3 regions of the Hafnia paralvei genome follow, and region 2 is predicted to be linked to each of the others. Evidence: predicted binding sites of a transcription regulator. Region 2 holds the regulator's gene; each other region holds the start of a gene.
The links. Region 2 encodes CRP, which controls carbon source genes, mostly activating them, when cyclic AMP is high. Its sites were predicted from a motif close to ATGTGANNNNNNTCACAT; they were not measured.

Region 1: the regulator CRP is predicted to act here: its motif matches at 1,633-1,650, upstream of ompW (outer membrane protein OmpW).
Region 3: the regulator CRP is predicted to act here: its motif matches at 4,151-4,168, upstream of K9N75_RS07675 (CidA/LrgA family protein).

What each region holds. Positions count from the first base shown of each region.
Region 1 is NZ_CP083737.1:2,652,757-2,659,181, forward strand. It holds gene trpA (tryptophan synthase subunit alpha) at 1-216, shown strand, start outside; gene K9N75_RS12575 (BON domain-containing protein) at 403-717, shown strand; gene ompW (outer membrane protein OmpW) at 849-1,487, opposite strand; gene K9N75_RS12585 (YkgJ family cysteine cluster protein) at 1,775-2,191, shown strand; gene K9N75_RS12590 (YciC family protein) at 2,310-3,062, shown strand; gene kdgR (DNA-binding transcriptional regulator KdgR) at 3,179-3,967, opposite strand; gene K9N75_RS12600 (MFS transporter) at 4,190-5,566, shown strand; gene K9N75_RS12605 (hypothetical protein) at 5,666-5,959, opposite strand; gene K9N75_RS12610 (YadA C-terminal domain-containing protein) at 6,304-6,425, shown strand, end outside.
Region 2 is NZ_CP083737.1:4,349,268-4,355,692, forward strand. It holds gene K9N75_RS20190 (DUF4153 domain-containing protein) at 1-1,249, shown strand, start outside; gene K9N75_RS20195 (phosphoribulokinase) at 1,285-2,154, shown strand; gene K9N75_RS20200 (OsmC family protein) at 2,220-2,627, opposite strand; gene crp (cAMP-activated global transcriptional regulator CRP) at 2,957-3,589, shown strand; gene K9N75_RS20210 (YccS/YhfK family putative transporter) at 3,633-5,711, shown strand; gene K9N75_RS20215 (hypothetical protein) at 5,735-6,142, shown strand; gene argD (bifunctional acetylornithine/succinyldiaminopimelate transaminase) at 6,199-6,425, opposite strand, start outside.
Region 3 is NZ_CP083737.1:1,623,299-1,629,723, forward strand. It holds gene K9N75_RS07660 (NAD-dependent malic enzyme) at 3-1,700, opposite strand; gene cdd (cytidine deaminase) at 1,915-2,799, opposite strand; gene K9N75_RS07670 (CidB/LrgB family autolysis modulator) at 3,000-3,692, opposite strand; gene K9N75_RS07675 (CidA/LrgA family protein) at 3,692-4,099, opposite strand; gene K9N75_RS07680 (MFS transporter) at 4,236-5,447, opposite strand; gene K9N75_RS07685 (NAD(P)/FAD-dependent oxidoreductase) at 6,240-6,425, opposite strand, start outside.

The DNA.
Region 1 (6,425 bases), 1.7 Mb from region 2:
GCACGCTTGGGTGAATTGAGCGCTCCTCCTGCGTTACAAGGCTTTGGTATTTCTGAGCCGTCGCAGGTGAAAGAAGCGCTGGATGCTGGCGCCGCAGGTGCAATTTCAGGTTCGGCCATTGTTAAAATCATTGAGACAAACCATCACCATCCTGACGTTATGCTCAAAAAACTGCACGACTTTGTCAGCGGAATGAAAGCGGCTACGCGCCGCTAAGATAAATGTAAGCTCAACAACCGTGCTGTATTCGTACCGCACGGTTTTTTTATATTAGTGAAGCTTACATATTGATAACCCTATTTTTTAAAAATGGATTATAGTGATTACGGATGGTTCAACGAATAATCATTAGATTACGTTTTGAATTGCCATACCAACAATAAACTGCAAGGAGAGACATTGATGAAATGGGTTAAAGCGATTACCACTTTTTGCGCAGCGGCGATTTTTTCTGTTGCGTTGGCGGGTTGCGCACCAACAGCGAAACAGGAAGGAACCGGCGGTTATATCGACGATACCGTCATAACAACCAAAGTTAAATCTGCGCTGCTGGCTGAAAAATCTCTCAAATCCACCGAGATCAGCGTTGAAACCTTTAAAGGCCGCGTTCAGCTCAGCGGTTTCGTGACGTCTTCTGCTGATGCTAACCGTGCCGTCGCCGTGGCTAAAACGGTGAAAGGTGTACGTACGGTAGAAAATGATATGCGGATTAAATAATTCGCTCTGACGATCAAAAAAGGCGCTAAAGCGCCTTTTTTATTGTCTGTAACTTTTGTCTGTAACGTTACTTTAAAACTACAGGGTCTGTAACACTGGCCGTTCTTACTGTTCCTGCTACACGTCTCTATTTAGAAACGGTAACCCACGGCAAACATGAATACAAACGGGTCTACGTGTGTATCAATGTTTTGTTTTTGGTTGTTGCTATCTCTGAACTTAATGGTGGTATCGATATCCATGTACCACAATGAGGCGTTGATCATCCAATCTTTATCAACCATGTAGTCCAGACCAACCTGACCCGCTGCACCCCATGAGTTGTCTACGCTCAAATCGTGCAAGCCTAAGCTTTTTCCGGTGTTATTGAACTTCGCATCATAGAAATTCGTGTAGTTAATACCCACACCCACATACGGACGCAGCTTGTCTTCAGCCTTACCAAAGTACCACTGAGCCATCAGCGTCGGTGGCAACTGACGAGAGGAAGCAATATCCCCCGTCGCCTGCAAGCCCACTTTATGCTGGAACGGCGTCGCACCTAACAGTTCAACCCCAATGTTATCGGTGATCAGATAGCTGAAAGTCAGACCAAGCTGGGTATCGTTATCGATCTTGAACCCACCCAGTCCCATCACGTTTTCACTGCTTTCCGTTGGACGTACGGTTGCGGTACCGGCACGGACAATAAAGTCACCAGCCTGATGAGCCATAGCAAAAGACGGTGCCAGCGTAGCTGCCACACATAGCGCAAGTGTTAGTTTTTTCATCATCCCTTCCCTTTATATGGTTATCACTGCGTGCAGGAATATACCCAAAAAGGATGATTCATGATTTAACACAGATCACATGAATGACATTGTTTTTGACAAAATGACATAAAATAAACATGCATTAAATATATGATTTTAATGAAATTGATTTAGATCAATTTTAACCAAATATCAACATTCATCACGCATCAAACCGAAGGGTGTTGACCTAAGATTAACCTCAGAGTAATTTTTTTATTCCGATTGTTTTGGTTCGAAGCCATAAGGAGTGGTGGGAAATCAAGATGAGTAACACTTCAACTATTTCAACGCTGATACAACCTAATCCATGTATATCCTGCGGCGCATGCTGCGGCTATTTCCGTGTTTCATTTTACTGGGCCGAGGCAGATGATGCCGGTGGCTGCGTGCCCGCATCACTCACTGAGCAGGTGAATCCGTATCTTCGCTGTATGCAGGGAACCAACAGTAAAAAACCACGCTGTGTGAACCTGCGCGGTGAAATCGGCCAGCAAGTCATGTGTGCCATGTATGAAAACAGGCCGTCGCCTTGCCGTGAATTTGAGCAGTCATGGGAATATGGTGAACGCAATGAAGCCTGCGATCGTGCTCGGGCAGCCTATGGGTTGCCTCCCCTTGCCCCCAACAACGTAGAAGAAATCGCCAGTAGCATCGCAACGGGGTGCCACTTACCCGGTTAACAAGGTACAATCGGCGCACATTCATTATATTGATATGCCCTAATACCGTGAAGCAGTGACGTTGTCCGATACTGCTTCACGCCAACGGGGATCGTTGCCACTGCCAAGGAGCGCCTGCATGCCAATCACGGCCCGTACACTGTACCGTGACACCTTCAACTTTTTCCGCCATCAGCTAAGCACGCTGTGCTTGTTAGCGCTGTTAACCGCGTTTATTTCGGTGATATTAAATCAAGCGTTTACTCCAGGTGCCGATGACCTGAGTATTCTGGCTGGTGCTGATGGTACTCTGTCCTCGGGTATGGGGCTGCAAGAGATGGTGCAACAAATGACGCCTGAGCAACAGATGGTGTTATTGAAAGTCTCTGCCGCGGCCAGTTTTTCCGCCCTCATTGGCAATGTGTTACTGCTAGGCGGCATGCTGGCACTGATCCCATTGGTTTCGCAGGGACAGCGTATCAGTGCGTTGCGCGCCATTGGCGCTTCTGCACCGATGTTACCGCGTCTGCTGATACTGATGTTCCTGTGCACCCTAATGGTTCAACTGGGAATTACCGCATTTATCGTACCGGGTATTGTGCTAGCCGTTGGGCTAGCGTTAGCGCCAATGATTATGTCTGGAGAGAAAGCGGGTATATTCACGTCGATTCGTAGCAGTTTCCGTCTGTCATTTGCCAACGTCCGTTTGATTAGTCCAGCCATTATGCTGTGGCTAGCGGCGAAATTGGCGCTGTTACTGCTGGTTGGTGTGCTTTCTGCCCTCCATCCAACCATTGGCATGGTGATTATAGGCGCGCTGAGCAATCTGATTTCTGCGCTGCTCATTATCTATTTATCTCGTCTGTACATGCTGGTGAAACAAAGTGCTTAATCGAATCTGATGACAGCGCGTTGTGACTAATATTGATATAAAAAAACGCCCGATGGATTTATTTCATCGGGCGTTTTTCATTAGTTTGGCATTCAACTATTAATCAGAACGAATAATCAGAACGGATAGTCGTGATACCCCATCTGCTCGGAAATGTTACGCGCGGCAGTATGCAGCATCGTCACATATTCATGTTTAGCATCTTCGGAGAAACGAATTGTCGGGAATGAAATACTTAGTCCTGCAATCACAACACCAAAGCGATCAAAGACGGGAACGGCGATGCAGCGCAACCCCTCTTCCTGCTCTTCGTTATCCTCACCGAAGCCTTGTTGTTTCACCATATCTAAGGCAACCAGCAACTCTTCCGGCGCCAAAATGGTTTTGTCCGTGCTACGTTTGAATTCAATCTGAGAGATAATTTCTTTTGCTTCTTCGCGATCGCGCCACGCCAGCAGCACTTTACCAATCGCGGTGCTGTGCAGCGGATTGCGACGCCCGATGCGCGAATACATGCGCAGATTGTACATCGAGTCGATTTTATGAATGTAGACAATGCCATCTTCATCCAGCGCCCCTAAATGGATCGTTTCACGCGTTAAACGTGAAAGCTCGCGCATTTCGATATCCGCACTGCGAATAAGATCCACGTTTTGTAACGCATGGGCACCCAACTCAAATAACTTCAGCGTCAGCGAATACTTTTCTGACTCACTCTCCTGCGATACATAACCAAGAGATTTCATGGTTTGCAGAAAACGATACACGGTACTTTTAGACATCATCACTCGCTGAGACAGCTCGGTGATGCCTATTTCGCGCTCTTCGGTGAGCGCCTGTAAAATCCCAAACACTTTGAGTACAGAAGAGACCGAATCGGGTTGTTTATCTATATCTGTTGACATTGTATTTCTTTACCCTATCAGATGATTAAATCGAACCTATGTTTCATTATAAAAGGAACAGCTTCTGAAAGACAGCCTGTTAAACAGGTTGCAGTACGGTTTAAACGTTTCCGCACATCCGCAGGTTTGTTACAAACAAAGCCGTGTGTGACGATGGTCTCATTTGATAATTAACGTTATAGTTGCGATCTTGACCAATAATCCTCTAATTATCATTACTCAATGAAATCAACCCCAAATGACGGTGTTCCTTTACCACAACGCTACGGTGCCATTTTAGCCATTGCACTCGGCATTACTGTGGCGGTACTCGATGGCGCGATTGCCAACGTTGCCTTACCGACCATTGCTCGCGATCTGAATGCCTCAGCCGCAACGTCGGTCTGGATCGTCAATGCCTATCAGCTTGCGATAACGATTTCTCTGCTTTCGCTCGCGTCACTGGGCGATATCATCGGCTATCGCAAAGTGTATCTCACCGGCCTGTTGGTATTCAGCGTTACCTCACTGGGATGTGCCATGTCTGATTCACTGTGGACACTGACGCTTGCTCGTGTGCTGCAAGGCTTTGGTGCCGCTGCCGTAATGAGTGTTAACGTGGCGCTAGTGCGACTCATCTATCCACAGCGTCACCTTGGGCGCGGCATGGGGATTAATGCGTTAATCGTTGCCGTTTCTGCCGCCGCAGGCCCCTCGGTTGCCGCTGCAATCTTATCCGTCAGTAGTTGGCCATGGCTGTTTGCAGTAAATGTCCCTATTGGCATTGCCGCTTTTATTTGTGGTATGAAGTTTCTCCCTCAAAATCCACCGAAAGTCGGTAAACCCAAATTTGACGTCTATAGCGCACTGCTGAATGCGCTCACCTTTGGCTTATTAATCTCAGCCATCAGTGGCTTTGCCCAACGCCAAAACAGCCTGCTACTGCTGGGTGAAGTCGTGATTATGCTGGTAGTGGGAACATTGTTTGTACGCCGCCAACTCACGCAAGAATTCCCGTTACTTCCCGTTGATCTGCTGCGTATTCCCATTTTTTCTTTATCAGTGGGAACCTCAATCTGTTCTTTTAGTGCCCAAATGCTGGCCTTTGTTTCGCTTCCATTCTTCCTACAAACCGTTCTGGGTAAAACGGAGGTCATGACCGGCCTGCTGCTCACCCCGTGGCCCATTGCAACCATGATCATGGCTCCGATTGCCGGACGCCTGCTTGAGCGTTTCAACGCTGGGCTACTCGGTAGCATCGGCTTAGCGCTATTTGCCGTTGGGCTGCTGTCTCTAGCGTTGCTGCCCGCATCGCCTTCGGATCTCGATATTATTTGGCGCATGGCGTTGTGTGGCGCAGGGTTTGGTATTTTCCAGTCGCCAAACAACCACACTATGATCTCTTCCGCACCACGCCACCGCAGCGGAGGTGCCAGCGGTATGCTCGGCACCGCTCGTCTGCTTGGGCAAACCAGCGGTGCTGCATTAGTCGCACTGATGTTTAATCTGTTTGGCAACCACGGCACGCATTCATCTCTGCTGCTTGGCGCCCTGTTTGCACTTTGCGCCGCCATCGTCAGCAGCTTGCGTATTCGACAGCCAAAGCCGTCGGCGCAATAACACCATAAAAAAGGGATCCCTCTCGGGATCCCCTACCAAAATGATAAGAATCATCGCAATACACCGCGTTATGCTGTGATGCTTATCAGCTCGGTTTCGTTATTTGATGAAACCACGCAGTTCGCCATGTCGAACAATCCCCTGCAAAAGCACTTCATCGCTGATGATGTCAAATAGCGATAGCGTATTACCATCTCTTTTCTCCTGATTCTTATTGTAACGCGCAATTTCCCCCCACTCTTCAAACGCCCGTGGATGGTGCTGCTTAATGAAGGCCAATAGCGTAATCAGTGTCACCGCGCTAGCTGGCATATTCGTCACCGAACCATTCAGGTAATTGAAGATAGTATTACGAGGAGCATTCAATAACGTAGTGAGCTCTGTCTTCGTCATTCCCAATTCGTTAAAAACCCTAGTGAATTCGTTCACTTAATTTGTTCCTAATAGGTTAATTTTCTGGTTTTGCTATTTTATCAAAGCCTTGATGATACTGAAAGTTTTTCATGTTGAAGAATTCTCTTCATACAATGACTTAACTAAAATCAGAACATATACAGTTAATAATAAGAACAATAAATAATCCCATTAAGAACAAAAAGCATTGTTATCTTTTTGTTGAATGAAAAATAAGTATTGATAGATATTTTATATGCGCCTAAATTTCACTCCATCAGGAACATTTTTACGTCTGCAAAAAACCAACATCGCAAAACAACTTTCTTTAGGTCTATCTCTTTATGAAGCGCAAAATAACTTTCATCGCTGTTGTAATCGCTAGTTCTTTCGTTGGAATGGCGCAAGCTCACTTAAACCTTACCGATGCATTAGGGGGCTCATCAGATGAAGCTGTAGCCTTTAG
Region 2 (6,425 bases):
CCTTGCTAACGGTCTGATTGTTGCCATTGGCGTTCTCATTAGCCGCACCCATCCAAAATTAATCATTACCGTACGTAACCTTTTATCTCTGATGGTAAAAGGCCTACTACCTCTGCTATCGTTTTTCGCTCTGATTTTTATCTTCAGCCTCCCGTTTACCGGTATCGATGCGCTAACCGATAAATGGTCGTCTGCAACCACATTGCTAACCACCATGTCTCTACTGTTAGCCCTGCTGGTCAATGCGATATATTTGAGTTCCGATGGCATAGATAAAAAACCGTATCCAAATTTAATCCGCTATATCATCAACGGTTCCCTGCTTGTTTTGCCGATCTACGCGATACTGTCCACCTATTATTTGGGCCAGCGCATCGTACAATATGGCTGGACTCCCGATCGACTCAGGGCTTCAGTCGTTGTCGGCCTCTCTCTTTGCTTAACCCTTGCCTATGCAAGCGCCGTGGTTCGCAAAAATAACATCTGGCTGCACTCGCTTGGCAGCATCAACAAAAAAATAATGTGGCTAATCGCAGTGATTGTGGTTCTGTGCAACTCTCCGATCATCGATCCTTATCGCATTAGCGTGAACGACCAAATGAATCGATATTCCACAGGAAAGGTATCTCCTGATGATTTAGATCTCATCATGCTACGTTTTGACAGCGGCCGCAGAGGCAACGATGCGCTACAGGCGCTACGGTCTGATATCAAATTTGTCAGCGCTCCACGGCGTAAACTCAAGCTGGAGAAAACGCTATTACAAACCACTCGCTGGGGATCCTATGGCGATGATGATAAAAGACCCTATGCGGCGTTTACACCAGGAATAGCACGCAAGAACATTCAGCTGGCGGTCGGAACACCTTCACCAGAATCAACGTGGTGGGAATCTTTGCCAAACGATCTCGGCCGAGGAAATGACATTGGCGATTGCTATTTAATCGCTAACGCTTGTGTTGTCACAACGTTAGATCTGAATAATGATGGGAATAAAGAGCATGTACTGTGCAATTTCAGCGATCCCAAAGAGCCTTTCTGCCAAGTTTATACTTATAAGAAACAGGGTTGGGTCATTGCTGCTCATATCCGCTTTAACGATAGAGATACTTTGGACAACAACACACTGGATGCCGCTAAGATTAAAGACATCATTCTCGGCGGTCAGTTAAAAGCCGTGCCAAAAGAGTGGAGCGATATCCAAATTCAGGATACAACCATAGATGTAAGTTATTACGATTTACGATAAACCGTAGCCCCCCAACCACCGGAGCCGTGTTAATTATGTCAGCGAAACACCCGATCATTGCCGTGACCGGCTCCAGTGGAGCCGGCACTACCACCACCAGCGTAGCCTTCCGCAAGATCTTTCAACAGTTCCATCTGAAAGCCGCTGAGTTGGAAGGCGATAGTTTCCACCGGTATACCCGCCCAGAAATGGACGCTGCAATCCGAAAAGCCCGCGAGCAAGGGCGTCATATCAGCTATTTCGGCCCCGAGGCCAATGACTTCTCTTTTCTCGAACAAAGCTTTATCGAATATGGTCAGCATGGTCGTGGGCGCTCGCGTAAATATCTGCATACCTACGATGAAGCCGTTCCCTACAATCAGGTTCCCGGCACATTCACGCCGTGGGAACCGTTGCCAGAGCCGACAGATGTTTTATTCTATGAGGGATTACACGGCGGAGTCGTCACGCAGCAACACAATGTGGCTCAGCATGTCGATTTACTGGTCGGCGTAGTGCCCATCGTTAACCTTGAGTGGATTCAAAAACTGGTGCGCGATACCGGTGAGCGCGGCCATTCACGCGAAGCCGTGATGGATTCCGTTGTTCGCTCTATGGAAGATTACATCGGCTACATTACCCCCCAGTTTTCCCGCACGCATATCAACTTCCAGCGCGTACCAACGGTTGATACCTCTAATCCTTTTGCCGCTAAAGCGATCCCTTCGTCAGATGAAAGTTTCGTGGTGATCCATTTTCAAGGGTTAGACAATATTGATTTCCCCTATCTACTCGCGATGCTGCAAGGATCGTTTATCTCGCATATTAATACGTTGGTGGTTCCGGGAGGGAAAATGGGGTTAGCAATGGAACTGATCATGACGCCGTTGGTGCAACGGCTTATCGAAGGGAAGAAAATCGAATAACAACGTGTTACGCAATATCAGGCACCTTGGCACAAAACCACCGGTGCCTGATGAAGTGAATCAAATTACTCCACCACGATAGTTTCAAAACTATGGGTAATGTTAACGGCTTGACCCAACATCAACGCAACAGAGCAGTATTTTTCCGCAGAAAGCGCAACGGCGCGCTCAACGGCTTTATCCGTAAGGCCTTTGCCCGTGACAATAAAATGCAGATTGATATGGGTAAACAAGCGCGGAGCTTCCTCGCGACGTTCAGACGTCAATTTGACTTCACAATCGCGCACGTCCAATCGTCCTTTCTGTAAAATGGAAACTACGTCAATGGCACTGCACCCCCCTGCTGACATCAATACCATTTCCATTGGGCTTGGCGCTTTATCACCAGCGTTTCCGTCCATAAGAATCTGATGTCCTGAAGCCGATTCGCCCAGAAAAGTCATTCCTTCAACCCATTTCACTCGTGCCTGCATGTTTATCGCCCCTTTGGTTAAATTCTGTCATCAGACTACGCTTTCTGTAAAAAACAGGCAATCCGAGGCCTCACTTCTGATGCTGAAGCGAGACAACACGAGACACCTGAACAAAGCTGTGCTACAAACTATGCCGAAATGGATCTTTATGGATTGAAACGGGTATAGATCAATAACTCTAGGAAACAATTACCTTAGCCTATTACTCTATATCTCGATTATGCAGTGCTATAACAAGTTAATAAGCAAAGCCCCGTGCCACAATAAGCACACTGTCTGGATCAGTATCCCGATATTAGGGCCGCGATAACAACAGAGGATAATAGCGAATGGTTCTCGGCAAACCGCAAACAGACCCGACTCTTGAATGGTTCTTGTCTCATTGCCATATCCACAAGTATCCGTCCAAAAGTACCCTGATCCACCAAGGCGAGAAGGCGGAAACCCTGTACTACATCGTTAAGGGATCCGTTGCAGTATTGATTAAAGATGAAGAAGGTAAAGAAATGATCCTTTCCTATCTTAATCAGGGCGACTTCATTGGTGAACTGGGCTTATTTGAGGAAGGACAAGAACGTAGCGCTTGGGTTCGTGCAAAAACAGCCTGTGAAGTTGCTGAAATTTCTTACAAGAAATTCCGCCAACTGATTCAGGTTAACCCAGATATTCTGATGCGCCTTTCTGCTCAGATGGCTAGCCGCTTACAGGTTACCTCTGAAAAGGTGGGCAACCTTGCGTTCTTAGACGTGACTGGCCGTATTGCACAGACGCTGCTGAATCTGGCAAAACAGCCAGATGCCATGACTCATCCAGATGGTATGCAGATCAAGATTACTCGTCAGGAAATCGGCCAGATCGTTGGCTGCTCCCGTGAAACCGTTGGTCGCATTCTGAAGATGCTGGAAGATCAAAATCTGATCTCCGCGCACGGAAAAACCATCGTCGTTTACGGCACTCGCTGATAAATGATGCCCGTGTAGCATCGCTGCACGGGTTTCTTTCATTATGTGGCGGCGGTTTATCTACCACCCGGAAGTCAACTATGCACTGCGTCAAACGCTGGTGCTGTGCCTCCCTGTTTTATTTGGCCTACTGACCGGCAATCTACAGCTTGGTCTAATGTTTTCTTTGGTACCAGCCTGCTGCAACATTGCAGGGCTCGATACTCCTCATAAGCGCTTCATCAAACGATTAATCGTTGGCGGCAGCCTATTCGCGTTTTCCAGTTTCTTGTTACAACAATGCCTGCTATGGCAAATTCCGCTGCCGCTTATCATGCTTGGGCTTGCGTTACTGCTCGGTGTTAACGGTGAGATCAGCCCCCTACACGCTAGGCTTCTTCCCGCAGCACTCGTCGCTTCGATATTTACGCTAAGTATGGCTGGAACAGTTCCCATCTGGCACGGGCCACTGCTGTATATTGTTGGCACCATCTGGTATGGCGCTTTTACTTGGTTCTGGTTTCTCTTATGGAAAGGGCAGCCGATCCGAGAAAATCTCAGCCAGCTCTACACGCAGCTAGGCGACTATATGGACGCCAAATATAGCTTGCTAACTCAGCATATCGATCCAGAAACGGCCTTGCCGCCGCTGCTACAGCGCCAGCAAAAAGTGATGGACTTAATTACCCAGCTCTACCAACAAATGCACATGTTATCTCTGGTGCATAATCCTGAGTACAAACGTCTACTGCGCTATTTTCAAGTTGCATTGGATCTTCAAGAACATATTACCGTTAGCTTATCTCAGCCCGATGAAGTGCAAAGCCTAGTCGCCAAAAGTCAGGCTGAAGCTATTTTGCGCCGCAACGCTCAAGTCATATCAGAGAGGCTCAGAACGGTGGCTGGCGATATTCTGTATCACCGCTACCCCAAACATTTTTCGATGGATAACGAGCTAGCCGCGCTGGAAAAGCTGGCTAATCAGCACCCAGATAACCCCGTTGGAAAGTTTTGCTATTACCATTTTAGCCGTGTAGCTCGATTGCTAGTTCGTCAGCGTCCTCTCTATCAGCGCAATCTGATGTCTACACAGCAACGCCTTCCTTTTTGGCCTGCATTACGCGCCTATCTCTCATTTAAATCCGTAGCGCTACGTAATGCAGCGCGTTTAGGCATTACTCTCGCTGCGGGCAGCAGTTTGGGGATGTTATTCCATCTGCCAAAACCCTACTGGGTTTTGCTCACGACCATGCTGGTCATTCAAAATGGCTATAATGCAACGCGGGTGAGGATCCAGCACCGTGCGCTAGGAACCTTTGCTGGACTGATTATTGCTGCGGGATTACTACAGTTAGACCTACCGCTAAATGCCACCTTGGCCTGTATGCTGGTGATCACCATTGCAGCCTATTTGGTACTACGTAAAAACTACGGGCTGGCGGTGATTGGTTTCACCGTAACTGCCGTTTATACCCTACAGCTTTTACAGCTCAATGGGCTCCATTTCTTGGTTCCAAGACTGATTGATACCGTACTCGGCTGTATTCTCGCCTTCGCAAGTACCATCTGGCTATGGCCACAATGGCAAAGTGGTCTACTGCGCAAAAATGCTCATCAGGCACTAGAGGCATATCAAGATGAGCTTCGCCTACTGCTCTCTCCTGAACCGAAAGCAACCGATTTAGCCTATGCCCGCATGAAGGTCAATCAGGCACATAATGCCGTATTCACCTCGCTAAATCAGGCGATGCAGGAGCCGGGGTTTGATTCCAGATATCTGACCGACATGCGTCTGTGGATCACTCACAGCCAGTTTATCGTGGAGCATCTTAACGCAATGACAATCCTCGCCCGAGATCACTACATGTTGACTGAAAACCTAGCGCAAGATTATTTGCAGCGCTGTGAAATCGCCTTGCAGCTCTGTCAGCAACGCTTAGAACACGATGGACCAACCTTGAGCAATAACGCCGCCGTCTTCCAGTCTGATGAGCAGGAAACCAGTGGAATGCCCGTAACCCAGATTGAAGTCCATCTACGCCGAATCATTGCGCACCTGCGCGCCATGCATACCATTTCATCGATAGCCTGGCGGCAACGACCACATCATGGGATTTGGATGAGCCGTCGATTAAGGGATTAAATTTCTCCCGTGTCTTTCAAGAAATGGCGTATATTCTTCTTCATGCCAAGATAAACGCCAAACTATTGATGAACATACAATTTTTACTGCTAATATCATTTCAAATAATACTTATTATTTCTCTTCTGCTATTCAGAAAATACCCGCTCATACATATCGCATTCACTACGCTTGCCGTCATTTCAGTCATGCCACTCGCGTATTTCATTGGCACATTTTCGCAAGGGTTAAGTTCTAACCTTTGCTACTCCTACATGATTGCTGAATTAGCCACCACCTCTACAGTGGCGATCCAATCCAGCAGCAGCGCAACTCAACAAAAATATATTGATGGACTTAAATCCATTCCAAACTATGGGTATGAATCCAACTGCAATGATATGACGGCAGCGGTAAAGCGTTTGTCTCAATCAGTGAAAGACGCCAAATAAACAATCAATTACCCCATGAATTAAATGACTTATACTGCCATTCGCACAGCCAGGCATTACGATTTTTTAGCTATCACCGCCCCGATCGCTTTTTCTAATCGCATCATACCTTCATGGATATCCGCAAACTCCACAACGAGCGATGGAGCAAAGCGCAAAATATCAGGACCCGCATTTAACAACATGAGGCCTTCAGCGGCGGCGGCGTGCAGAATATCGCGCGCTTTACCATGGTATTCAGGGCTCAGTTCTGCGCCCAGTAGCAGCCCCATACCACGTACCT
Region 3 (6,425 bases), 2.0 Mb from region 2:
GGTTAGAACGATGTGCGTTTATAGATGCGGTATTGCGGTTGCCAGAAATTGCTTTCAATGGCTTGCAGCAAGGCTTCATCTGATGTCAGAACCGCAACGCCTTGAAGCTGTGCTTCTTTAGCAACTTGGAAAGCAATGGAGCGGGAAACTTGCTGGATATCTTTGATATCCGGCAGCAGCGCGCCTTTGCCTTCCAGAGCTAGAGGAGAGCAATCAGCCAAGGCTCGGCTTGCTGCCATCAACATGCCATCGGTGACACGTTTTGCTCCCGAGGCAAGAACACCTAGACCTATACCTGGGAAGATATAAGAGTTATTGCACTGAGCAATAGGGAAGAGTTGCTCTTTATAGCTCACAGGGCCAAATGGGCTGCCGGTCGCAACCAGTGCAGCACCGTCGGTCCAGTTGATAATATCTTCTGGGCGCGCTTCTACGCGTGAAGTTGGGTTCGACAGCGGCATCACAATTGGGCGTGCGCAGTGGCTGTGCATTTCACGGATAATCTCTTCGGTGAAAAGACCTGGCTGACCTGATACACCAATCAAAACCGTTGGTTTCGCGTTGCGCACCACTTCCAGCAGTGATATCGCGTCGCTTTCAACATTCCACCCAGCCAGTGAGGCGCTTTTTTGCACCAGCTTGCTTTGGAATTCCAGCAGGTTTGGCAGTTTATCTGTCAACAGGCCAAAACGATCTACCATGAATACGCGTGAACGTGCTTCATCATCGCTAAGTCCTTCAGATTTCATCTGAGCGATGATTTGCTCTGCGATCCCACAGCCTGCAGAGCCTGCGCCGAGGAAGGTGATGGTTTGATCGCGCAGCTGACTACCGGCGGCGCGGCTAGCAGCAATTAAGCTCCCTAGCGTTACGGCGGCGGTGCCTTGGATATCATCATTAAAACAGCATAGTTCATCGCGATAGCGATTCAGCAACGGCGTAGCGTTTTTCTGAGCGAAATCTTCAAACTGCAACAACACGTTTGGCCAACGACGCTTCACGGCCTGAATGAACTCATCGACGAAAGCGTAATACTCATCACCTGAAATACGCGGGTGACGCCATCCCATATACAGGGGGTCATTTAGACGCTGTGGATTGTTAGTTCCGACATCTAGCACGACAGGTAGCGTGTAGGCAGGGCTAATCCCGCCGCAGGCGGTATAAAGAGACAGCTTACCGATAGGAATCCCCATGCCGCCGATGCCTTGGTCACCCAAGCCGAGAATACGCTCGCCGTCAGTCACAACGATCACTTTAACGTTCTGTTTAGTGGCGTTTTGCAGCATGTCATCAATGCGATCGCGATTTGGATAAGAGATGAACAGGCCGCGCGCACGGCGGTAGATGTCAGAGAAATGCTCACAGGCTTCACCCACCGTTGGGGTGTAGATGATCGGCATCATTTCACTCAGATGCGCGTCAAGCATGCGATAAAACAGGGTTTCGTTGGTATCTTGGATATTGCGCAGATAGATGTGCTTATCGTTATCGGTTTTAAAATCGAGGTACTGACGGTAGGCGCGTTCGGTTTGTTCTTCGATAGTTTCTACAGCTTCAGGTAACAGGCCATGCAGGTTGAAGTTACTCCGTTCTTCTTCACTAAACGCACTGCCTTTGTTCAGCAAGGGAAACTCTAGCAGGATAGGGCCAGCGTAGGGGATGTATAACGGGCGTTTACTTTCGTATTCCAATTCCATGAGTAGCACTCTTATATGTCTATTGGTCGGGCGGTATATTTATCTGAGAGAATAATACGTCATGCCGTCGATCCTAAGAGATACTATAAAGTTGTTCAATGGTTGTTATGAAAAGATGACATAAAGCTGGAGAAGTGAGAACTACGTAACAATTTTTTACAGGATTTCGCGGGAAATAAAGACGCAGAGCCGAATGGCTCTGCGAGCAAGCGGTTTAAATTTGGGTGTGTTCGACCCGAGTACAACCTAACGCGTTTAGCGTTGCTTGGGTGGCATCCCACTGTGAGAACATCGTGCTTTTAGTTTCAACCAATACAGCACGACGGATCTGCAACACATCTTTGCCGGACACGTTCATCAAGATCAGTGCCGCCTGAAGCGGAGGCAAGCTTGGGTTGAACGCGGCATTTTCAGCATAGCGACCGCAGTAAACGTTGCCATCTGCTGCTTCCAGCGCCACGCCGCTATAGGCTTGGCTGTATGGCGCATGGCTGCGGTTTGCCGCATCCAGCGCAGCTTGGGCCAGTACATCATCGCTGGCCAGTGACAGATTGTGATCTTCTTCATCCATCAACAGCGTTTTGATATCCAGATCGCGTGGCCCAAAGGCATCTGGCAGGTAATGCCCTAGCGTCGCTGGCTGGCGACCCGGTAAATGAATCGCTAGCTGAGTGCCGGTATTTAGCTCGTTCATAAACTGGCGGCAGTGGCCGCAAGGCGTGTAGTTGACGGTAATGGACGCCAAGGCTTTTTCGCCGCGTAACCATGCGTGGGTGACTGCGCATTGTTCAGCATGAATAGTCTGCTGCATAGGGGCGCCCAAAAACTCCATATTGGCACCGAAATACAGGTTGCCGCTAACGCCGCGGGCAACTGCACCAACGTAGAATTTAGATATTGGCGCTAATGAGCAGGCCGCGGCTAAAGGTAGCAGGGCAAAAGCGAGTTCGCTGTCGTTCATGCCGGTCGCTTGTTTCAGGGTTTCAACCTGAGAAGCCGTAATGACAGCATGAAAATCGGCGTGATTAAGAATGGGTGAGAGCGCCGCCTGCAAAGCGGCTGGCAGTTGGCTGAATGCCGCGTCATAACGTGCGTGCATGGGGGAGCCTCTTAGTTAGTTACGGGAGAGTATTCTAGGCAAGCGATTGGCTTGTTTATGTGATTTTTATCACTATTTTGATGTAACGGATGTAATGATTATAAAAAATGAGAGATGTATCGCAGGGTTTTTGTGACTTTTGCTTCTTTTTCCACACTCTCACCGCAATGTGAAACGATGAGAGAGCGGAAAACTGTATTTTAGCTAAAGAGATGAATCAGGATGGGGAATAAAAAGGGGGCTAACAGCGAAGTGATTATCCCGCAGATAACCAGAGCTAATGAGCTGAATGCGCCTTCCTGAAAATCCATCTCAGCACAGCGTGCGGTTCCCAATGCGTGTGAGGCCGTCCCCATGGCTAACCCACGTGACGCCTTGGTGCTGATTCTCATCAGGTTTAATAGCATATGACCAAACACGGCGCCCACAATACCAACGAAAATAACGCAAACGGCGCTGATGGCTGGAATGCCACCAATTGATTGGGCGACAGCCATCGCAATCGGTGTAGTGACTGATTTAGGCAATATCGAGGCGGCAATTTGTGGTGTTGCCCCCATCCATAGCGCAATGACGGTGCCGGAAACCATCGCAGTAACACTCCCAATAAAACAGATAGTGATAATGGATTTCCAACGCGCGCGAATCTGGTGAATCTGTTCATAAAGCGGGAATGCTAAAGCCACTACGGCAGGTTGCAACAGGCTATTAAGCGTAGAGCTCCCCGCAAAGTAATGTTCATAGGGAATATTCAATGCTAATAGCAATGGAATAATAATCACCATTGAAACTAGCAAAGGATTTAATAACGGCATGTTGAGCTTTTGCGCGATGCGACGGGCACCGAAAAAAACCAACAGCGTTAGCGGCAATGACCACCAAATATAAGCCATTACTTTTCCTCCTCGCAGCCGTCTGTTGTCTCACCAATGATACGTTCACGATGGACCATATGAGAGCTATAGGCGACGACAACCATAATAACCAACGTGCTGATAAGGCATGACACGACGATAGGACCGAACTGCTTGACGACTACGTCATAATACTGCATCACACCGACGCCGATGGGCACGAACAGCAGCGCCATGTAGCGGATTAAAATGTTACAACCGGGCTTAACCCATTTTGCCGGCATAATCTGCGAGGCTAGGAGGGCGAATAAAATCAGCATGCCAATAATGCTGCCGGGGATGGTGATTGGCAGCAGCGTCGAGATCGCATTACCGGCGAATAAACACAGGTAAATTAATATGAACGCTCTCAAATACTGCCAGCAAACTGAAATTGCTTTTGACATCTGTGAATACCTAAGAAAGAAAACGCATTCATCATACAATTAAATTCAGAAATGTGCTACCGATCACATCATGAAAACAAGTTATCGTAATCATGCCATTTATGAAGGTTTATCTATCGAAGACGTAGCACTGGGATCAACCTTCAATGTGTTGGACAGAGGCACCGGAAAGTCGGTAGCCGTACCAGAAGAAGCCTAATCCCAGCAGCGAAACTGCCACTAGCACATAGAAAAGCGTAGTAGGTGGGGCGAAAGATAACAAAAATCCGCACAGGATTGGGTTCACGGCGCCACCCAAATTCCCCAGATTTTGTACTCCGTAGTAGCTCCCTTTTAAATGCGGAGGGGCAATAAAGTCGATAAACAGATATTCGACGGGGATAACGATCACTTCTCCGAGCGTGAAAATTGCCATTGCAACCATCCACATAGGAATGGAGCGATCGGCCAGTGCGAACCCCACTAAGCCAAAACAGAAAAATAGTGTGCCTGCGGTTAGCCAGCGAAGCAGGTTTTTATTATTCATATTTCGACTGAGCAGGTACTGAAGACAAATCACTACGCTGGCGTTCACCGTCATGACGGAGCCGATCACCTGATAGGCAAACTGTGCGTTGCTGACGGTAATCAGATACTGAGAAAGATAGCCGGTGAATTGACCTGCGACCACGGCTCCCATTGTGCTACCGAGGGTGAAAAAGATTAGACGGCGATCGTGGCTTAGGATCTTAAATGTGGCGCTAAAGTTTAAGCGTTGTTCGGTAAAAACGGTATCGCCGTTATTGGGCGGCAAGCCATAGCCATCAAGACGCAGCCACAGGGTAAGACCCACGAAAAAAGCCAGCATGCCAGAAAGAAAAAAAGGCAGCATGGGGTAATAAGAGGCGGCAAATACGCCGAGCGCAGGGCCTACCGCCCAGCCAACATTGACCAGCGTGTAGTTCATTGAAAAACCACGGATGCGTTCGCTTACCGGAAGCCATTCCGCGAAGCAGGCTTTGATGGCAATGCTAAAAACAGAATAGGCGGCGTGTAGCAAGGCAAGTACGGGTACCATCCACCACACGTTACCCAGCCAAGGCATTATGCAGAATGTCATGGCGAATAGCGCAATGCTAAGGATCATCAGGTGGTGTTTGTTAAATTTATCGACTAAGTATCCACCATAGAAGCTGCTCACAATGCCTATGGCGAGACTGATCCCTAAAATTAATCCAACGCTTTCAGGTTTTAAATGAAAATGCTCGGTCATATAGATAGTGATAAAAGGTAGGGTGATAGCACGACCAATAGTTAATACCAGTGATGATATTAGTAGCAGGGTAATTAATGGCGGAAATCCTTTCAGTCTCATGTATTGATTTCTTATTATGTGTAGTTTTACGAATGATGAAGCCGGTGACGAGCGCTATAATTATGGAGTGTATTAGAAAAATTCTAATCAGCTAGGGTAAACAATAAATTCAGTAAGTTATTTATAATTTGTGGCTTATTTGATGATCAATAACTGTCAAAAACCAGAAAGCATAAAGAAAATACTGCTTCAAAAAGTGATGGTGTAAAAGGTTTCAATGGCAATCCATTACCATTGGTTTTCGATACTAGCTTAAGTTACTTAGATGCGACAAGAAACTGCTGTGACCACTCATTAACTTGATTTTTATAGATGAATTTTATTGTAGGAAAGGGCGCTAAAGCGGTGCTAACAGTGAGGTACACGAGGCAGGGGTATGATTCTGGTTGAGATTTATTGCAGAAATCCAGCATTTCACTTTCATCAATAAGCGGCGTGGGGTCATATCTTGACTCATAATAAAAAGCCTTGGAAATCCATTCGTAATATTCATTGTAATTATAAATTAACTGCATAATATCCTCTCATCAATAATTTGAGTAAAACAAAAAATGCCAACGTGATATTTTGTTTTTAAAATGAGAGTAATGCCAGCGCTATTTTAATGTTTAATAATTACAGATTGTAATTTCCTAATATAAACTGGCCAATAAGAGACGAAATGGATGGCGGATAGTGATAAAAATAATCACTCATCTCATGTGGGGTTATTTAAAGGCTATATTGCTTTTAACTAAAAAATACAAGAGCCTATACGGCTCTTGTATTTGACGAGATAAGAAAGAATTAAACGCCCAACCGATCGCGGATTGTATAATACGCTGCACCAATAGCGGTGAATGGAATCTGTAGATTTCTTCCCCCAAAGAACGGAAGGTGTGGCAGCTTAGCGAAGGCATCGAAACGTTCAGCATCGCCACGCAGGACTTCTGAAATCAGTTTCCCAGCCAAATGTGTACAGGTGACGCCGTG